DNA from 3 places in the Variovorax endophyticus genome. Region 3 is predicted to be linked to each of the others. Evidence: predicted binding sites of a transcription regulator. Region 3 holds the regulator's gene; each other region holds the start of a gene.
The links. The regulator HrcA, encoded in region 3, represses chaperone genes, less so after heat shock. The targets are predictions, from matches to a motif close to TTAGCACTCNNNNNNNNNGAGTGCTAA.
Positions count from the first base shown of each region.

Region 1: the regulator HrcA is predicted to act here: its motif matches at 1,191-1,217, upstream of KV106_RS09605 (co-chaperone GroES).
Region 2: the regulator HrcA is predicted to act here: its motif matches at 1,286-1,312, upstream of rpoH (RNA polymerase sigma factor RpoH).

Region 1 is NZ_JAHUTH010000006.1:51,846-54,105, reverse strand. It holds gene KV106_RS09615 (arsenic transporter) at 1-755, opposite strand, end outside; gene KV106_RS09610 (ArsR/SmtB family transcription factor) at 773-1,099, opposite strand; gene KV106_RS09605 (co-chaperone GroES) at 1,305-1,595, shown strand; gene groL (chaperonin GroEL) at 1,627-2,260, shown strand, end outside.
Region 2 is NZ_JAHUTH010000022.1:120,182-122,441, reverse strand. It holds gene KV106_RS26265 (response regulator transcription factor) at 1-522, opposite strand, end outside; gene KV106_RS26260 (Mpo1 family 2-hydroxy fatty acid dioxygenase) at 699-1,169, shown strand; gene rpoH (RNA polymerase sigma factor RpoH) at 1,341-2,260, shown strand, end outside.
Region 3 is NZ_JAHUTH010000045.1:41,406-43,665, forward strand. It holds tRNA gene KV106_RS37155 (tRNA-Arg) at 79-155, opposite strand; tRNA gene KV106_RS37160 (tRNA-Ile) at 226-302, opposite strand; gene hrcA (heat-inducible transcriptional repressor HrcA) at 342-1,349, opposite strand; gene KV106_RS37170 (NAD kinase) at 1,380-2,260, shown strand, end outside.

The DNA.
Region 1 (2,260 bases), on a different contig from region 3:
GCCACGGCGCTGACCGGCACGCCCAATGGCTCGAGGCCGAAGAAGCCGACGAGCAGCAGCACCAGCACGACCCAGCCCGCGCGGAAGGTGGCCGGGTCGCGAATGGCATCGGCCGGGCGCTTGAGGCGGCTGGCGTCGTAGCGCGCGGGGATGTCGCGACGAAAGTAGAGCAGCAAGGCCAGCAGGCTGGCGACCACCGCAACGAGGTTGACCGGCACCATCACCGCCGCATAGGCGCTGAAACCGATCCCGAAGAAGTCGGCCGAGACGATGTTGACGAGATTCGACACGATCAGCGGCAGGCTCGCGGTGTCGGCGATGAAGCCCGCCGCCATCACGAAAGCCAGGGTGGTGGCCGGCGTGAAGCCCAGCGCCACCAGCATGGCCATCACGATCGGCGTGAGGATCAGCGCGGCGCCGTCGTTGGCGAACAGCGCCGAGACGGCCGCGCCCAGCAGCACGATGAAGGCGAACAGCCGGCCGCCGCTGCCGCCGCCCCAGCGCGCGACGTGCAGCGCGGCCCATTCGAAGAAGCCGGCCTCGTCGAGCAGCAGGCTGATGACGATCACGGCGATGAAGGTCCCGGTGGCATTCCAGACGATCTGCCAGACCCGCACGACGTCGGGCGGATGCACCACGCCGAGGGCCAGGGCCACCAGCGCGCCCAGCGCGGCGCTCCATCCGATGCCGAGGCCGCGCGGCTGCCAGATGACGAGCACCAGGGTCGCGAGAAAGATGAGAACGGCGGTGAGCATGAGGATGGCGCCGACCGTCAGCAGTCGCAGGACGCGCCTTGCGCATCGACCTCGCAGGGCTGCCCCTGGCAGCAGTTCTCGCTCAGATAGGCCAGCAGCCCGTTCATCCGGTCGAACGAGGCGCGGTAGATCAGGTGACGCCCCTGCCGCTCCTGCGACACCAGGCCCGCGCGGCCCAGCTCCTTGAGATGGAACGACAGGCCCGTGGCCGGAACGCCCAGCGTTTCGGTCAGCGCGCCAGGCGTCATGCCCTGCGGGCCGGCCACGACCAGGGCGCGAAACACGCGCAAGCGCACGCTCTGGGCGAGTGCCATGAGGGAACGGATGACGACTTCTTCTTCCATATTTCAATCATCGTTGAAATATTGAATCGTGGCAACCGACTTCCGGCTCGGCCCGCTCCGGCGCTTGAAACCCCGGCGATTGCCCTTATGATTAGCACTCGCTGTGGTTGAGTGCTAACAAGCCTCGCCTCCAGTCGACGGGCAACCGGTCCTGCGGGATGGGCGCCCAAAAAACCACCACCCAGTTTCTTATCCAGGAGATGCAATGAAACTTCGTCCTTTGGCCGATCGCGTGATCGTCAAGCGTGTTGACAGCGAAACCAAGACTGCCTCGGGCATCGTCATTCCCGACGCCGCCGCCGAAAAGCCCGATCAGGGTGAAGTCCTGGCCGTGGGCCCGGGCAAGCGCAACGACAAGGGCGAACTGGCCGCACTGACCGTCAAGGTCGGCGACCGCGTCCTGTTCGGCAAGTACAGCGGCCAGACCGTCAAGGTCGGCGGCGACGAACTGCTGGTCATGAAGGAAGACGACCTGTTCGCGGTCGTCGAGAAGTAATTCAACAGATCCCCATTCGGAGTAATAGAACATGGCAGCAAAAGACGTAGTCTTCGGCGGTGAAGCCCGCGCACGCATGGTCGAGGGTGTGAACATCCTGGCCAACGCGGTCAAGGTCACCCTGGGCCCCAAGGGCCGCAACGTGGTGCTCGAGCGCTCGTTCGGCGCCCCCACCGTGACCAAGGACGGTGTGTCGGTCGCCAAGGAAATCGAACTCAAGGACAAGCTGCAGAACATGGGCGCCCAGCTCGTGAAGGAAGTGGCTTCCAAGACTTCGGACAACGCCGGTGACGGCACCACCACCGCGACCGTGCTGGCACAAGCCATCGTGCGCGAAGGCTTCAAGTACGTGGCCGCCGGCATCAACCCGATGGACCTGAAGCGCGGCATCGACAAGGCCGTGACGGCCCTGGTCGAAGAGCTGAAGAAGGCTTCGAAGCCCACCACCACGTCGAAGGAAATCGCTCAAGTCGGCTCGATCTCGGCCAACAGCGACGAAACCATCGGCAAGCTCATCGCCGACGCGATGGACAAGGTCGGCAAGGAAGGCGTGATCACCGTCGAAGACGGCAAGTCGCTGGACAGCGAACTGGACGTCGTCGAAGGCATGCAATTCGACCGCGGCTACCTGTCGCCCTACTTCATCAACAACCCCGAGAAGCAAT
Region 2 (2,260 bases), on a different contig from region 3:
ATAGCCCGTGAGCGCCTTCGGCACGGCCGGCGGCGGCGACTGGGCGGCATCGGGGTCGAGCAGGCCGCAGGCGCGGATGAAGCTCACCACTTCCTTCAGGTCGGCCGACTTGGGCAGGAAGGCGCTCGCGCCCAGCGCCAGCACGCCCTGCGCCAGGGTGCTGTTGCCGGTGCCCGAGAGCACCACGATGCGGGCCTCGGGATAGCGCAGGCGGAACTCGGCCAGGCCGCTCAGGCCATGGGTGTCGGGCAGCGCGAGGTCGAGCAGCACCAGGCCGATGGCGTCCTGGTGCGCCTCGTAGAGCTTGAGCGCGTCGGCGACGTTGCCGGCCTCGTAGACCTCGATCGCGGCGCCCGAGGAGGTCGCCTGGGCCTGGACCAGCGCGCAGACGCCGAGTCGCAGCAGGTCGTGGTCGTCGACCACCAGGATCGCGGTACGGCCGCGCGGCGCGATGCCGGCCTGCGCCGCCGAGGACGGGGGAGTGGAGGAGGAAGAGGGATCGAGCGGAGCCACGCGCCGCATCTTAGCGATGCCCCCAGGGGGCGACAGTGCCGGAAGTCATGCTGGTCCCAGCGGCGGCCGCTCGATGTAATGCTATTGTTTGTATAGCACTTGCCAGCGAGGCCGGCGCGGGGCACCATCGGCGGATTCCATCGTGGGCCGCGACGAACGGCCCGCACGAGCCACGGAGACACGCCATGCCGCACACCGCCACCGCCCACGCGCCCGAGGCCGCCAGCGACCGCAAGGTCGATCGCCTGCTCGCCCACTACGAACAGAGCCACCGGCACCCGACCAACGAACTGATCCACTTCGTGGCGATCCCCGCGATCATGGTCAGCCTGGTCGGGCTGATCTTCGCGATCCATCCCTGGGCTGCCTATGCCTTCCTGCTGGCCAGCCTCGTCTACTACCTGACGCTGCGCTCGCCGGTCTTCCTGCTCGCGATGGGCCTCCAGACTGCCATCCTGCTGGCGCTGGTCCATGCCATGGGCAGCCTTGTGTTGCCGATTTCCGCCGCCATCTTCGTGGTGGCGTGGATCTTCCAGTTCATCGGCCACAAGATCGAGGGACGGAAACCTTCGTTCTTCGAAGACATCCAATACCTCTGGGTCGGGCCGCTGTTCGTGGTGTCCAAGCTGCTGCTGAAGCTGGGCATCCGCTGGTAAGTACCCGCTTACGGGACTTTGCCGGCCGCAAGTCGGACAAGACCGCGGTCCTTCGGGGCAGCCGGCCGACAGTCCCTGCCTATCGGCCCGATAGAGACTTTAGGGGAACCCTTGCCTTAGCACTCCCTCTAACCGAGTGCTAATATGGCCAATACGAAGGAGTTTCCCCTGATGACATCCCTGTCTGGAGCCTCTGCCAACCAGCTCGCCGTCGCCAACCCCTGGTCGATGGTGCCCCCGCTGGGTAACCTGGATGCTTATATTTCGGCCGCCAACCGACTGCCGCTGCTCACCCTCGAGGAAGAGCAGGGCTTCGCCCGCCGTTTGCGCGACCACAACGACCTCGAAGCGGCCGGTGCGCTGATCCTCTCGCACCTGCGCCTCGTGGTGTCCATCTCCCGCCAGTACCTGGGCTACGGGCTGCCGCACGGCGACCTGATCCAGGAGGGCAACGTCGGCCTGATGAAGGCCGTGAAGCGTTTCGACCCCGACCAGGGCGTGCGGCTGGTGAGCTACGCCATGCACTGGATCAAGGCCGAGATCCACGAGTACATCCTGAAGAACTGGCGCATGGTCAAGGTCGCGACGACCAAGGCCCAGCGCAAGCTGTTCTTCAACCTGCGCTCGATGAAGCAGGGCTTCAAGGCCGACTCGGCCGCGGCCGACACCGGCACGCACCGCGAAACGCTGAGCGCCGACGAGGTGACGCAGATGGCCGCGCGCCTGAACGTGAAGCCCGAGGAAGTGCTCGAGATGGAAACCCGGCTCTCGGGCGGCGATGTGCTGCTCGACCCGAGCCCGAACGACGACGGCGAGGAAGCCTTCGGCCCGATCGCCTACCTGGCCGACGCGACGCAGGAACCGACCGCGCTGCTCGAATCGCAGCAGCGCGACCGCCTGTCGAGCGACGGCATCGCGACCGCGCTCGAGGCCCTCGACGCACGCAGCCGCCGCATCGTGGAAGAGCGCTGGCTCAAGGTCAACGACGACGGCTCGGGCGGCATGACGCTGCACGACCTGGCCGCGGTCTATGGCGTGAGCGCCGAGCGCATTCGCCAGATCGAAGTGGCCGCGATGAAGAAGATGAAGAA
Region 3 (2,260 bases):
GTGGCGTCCGCCGTGCACGGACGAGCCCCGCACCAAAAAGAAAAGGGTCAACTCGTTTCCGAGTTGACCCTTGAAGAGTGGTGCGGCTGGCAGGAATTGAACCCACGACCCCTTGGTTCGTAGCCAAGTACTCTATCCAACTGAGCTACAGCCGCACAGCTTGCGATCATAGCACGTATTTTTGGGACCTTTCCGATTCGTCGAAACAAATCTCAAAAATACGGGTGGTAGGCCGTGCTGGGCTTGAACCAGCGACCAACGGATTATGAGTCCGCTGCTCTAACCAACTGAGCTAACGGCCCACGTGGACCCGATTCTATTCGCGCCGAAAAGGCGCCCCGCTACTTGCGGTGGCTCAGCGCGTTGCTGACCAGCCTCGAGGTGATGTCGACGATCTGGATCATGCGCTCGTAGGGCATGCGCGTCGGGCCGATCACACCCAGCGTGCCCACGACCTGGCCGTCGACCTCGTAGTTGGCGCTGACGATGGACAGCTCCTCGACCGGCACCACCTGGCTCTCGCCGCCGATGAAGATGCGCACGCCCTCGGCCTTGCTCGACACGTCGAGCAGCCGCATCAGCTGCGCCTTCTGCTCGAAGAGCTCGAAGGCGCGCCGCAGCTGCCCCATGTCGCTCGAGAAATCGCTGACCGCGAGCAGGTTGCGCTCGCCCGAGATCACGACGTCGTCTTCCTGCGATTCGCTCAGCACGTCCGAGCTGACCTTCACGGCCGCCTGCATCAGCGCCGCGATCTCGCCGCGCAGCGTGTCGACCTCGGACTGCAGCCGGTCGCGCACCTGCTCGATCGTCAGGCCCGCGTAGTGGGCGTTGATGTAGTTCGCGGCCTCGACCAGCTGCGACTGCGAGTAATCGGCCTCGGGAAAGATCACGCGGTTCTGCACGTCGCCCTCGGGCGAGACGATGATCACCAGCAGCCGGCGGTCCGACAGGCGCAGGAACTCGATCTGCTTGAACACCGACGAACGCCGTGGCGCCATCACCACGCCGACGAACTGCGAGAGGTTCGACAGCAGGTGCGCCGCATTGGCGATCACGCGCTGCGGCTGGTCGGGCGCGAGGCTCGGCGCGGCCAGGTGCTCGCGCTGCGCGGTGAGCATGGTGTCGACAAAAAGCCGGTAGCCGCGCGCCGTGGGCACGCGGCCGGCCGAGGTGTGCGGACTGGCGATCAGCCCGAGCGCCTCGAGGTCCGACATCACGTTGCGGATGGTCGCGGGCGAGAGGTCCAGGCCCGAGGAACGCGAGAGCGTTCGCGAGCCGACCGGCTGGCCGTCGGCGATGTAGCGCTCGACGAGCGTCTTGAGCAGCAACTTGGCGCGGTCGTCCAGCATTGCAAGATTTTAGTGTTGTAATTTGTAGCCATGACTTCCCCCTTTCGTCACGTCGCGCTGATCGGCAAATACCAGGCTTCCGGTGCCCGGTGCGGCGAGCGCGACAGCGTGATGGAAGGCATCGCGAGCTTCCTCGAATCTCAAGGCTGCAAGGTCTACGTCGAGCAACCGCGCGGCGACGACGAACCGGCCCAGGCGCTGCCCACCGGCGACCGCTACGAAGCCCTCACGGTCGAGCAGATCGGCCAGCAGTGCGACCTCGGCCTGGTGGTCGGCGGCGACGGCACCATGCTCGGCATCGGCCGGCAGCTCGCGGCTTTCGGCATCCCGCTGATCGGCATCAACCGGGGCCGGCTCGGCTTCATCACCGACATCCCGCTCGACAACTACCAGGCCACGCTGATCCCGATGCTGGCCGGCGAATACGAGGAAGACCACCGCAGCCTGATGCACGCGCAGGTGATGCGCGACGGCGCCGTGGTGTTCGACGCGCTCGCGATGAACGACGTGGTGGTCAACCGCGGCGCGACCTCGGGCATGGTCGAGCTGCGGGTGTCGGTGGGCAAGCATTTCGTGGCCAACCAGCGCGCCGACGGCCTGATCATCGCGTCGCCCACGGGCTCGACGGCCTATGCGCTGTCGGCCGGCGGGCCGCTGCTGCATCCGGCGGTGCCGGGCTGGGTGCTGGTGCCGATCGCGCCGCACACGCTGTCGAACCGCCCGGTGCTGCTGCCCGATGCCGACGAGATCGTGATCGAGCTCGTGGGCGGGCGCGACGCCAGCGCGAATTTCGACATGCAATCGCTGGCCTCGCTCGCGATCGGCGACCGCGTGGTGGTGCGCCGCTCCGATTTCCGCGTGCGCTTCCTGCATCCGCGCGGCTGGAGCTATTTCGACACGCTGCGCAAGAA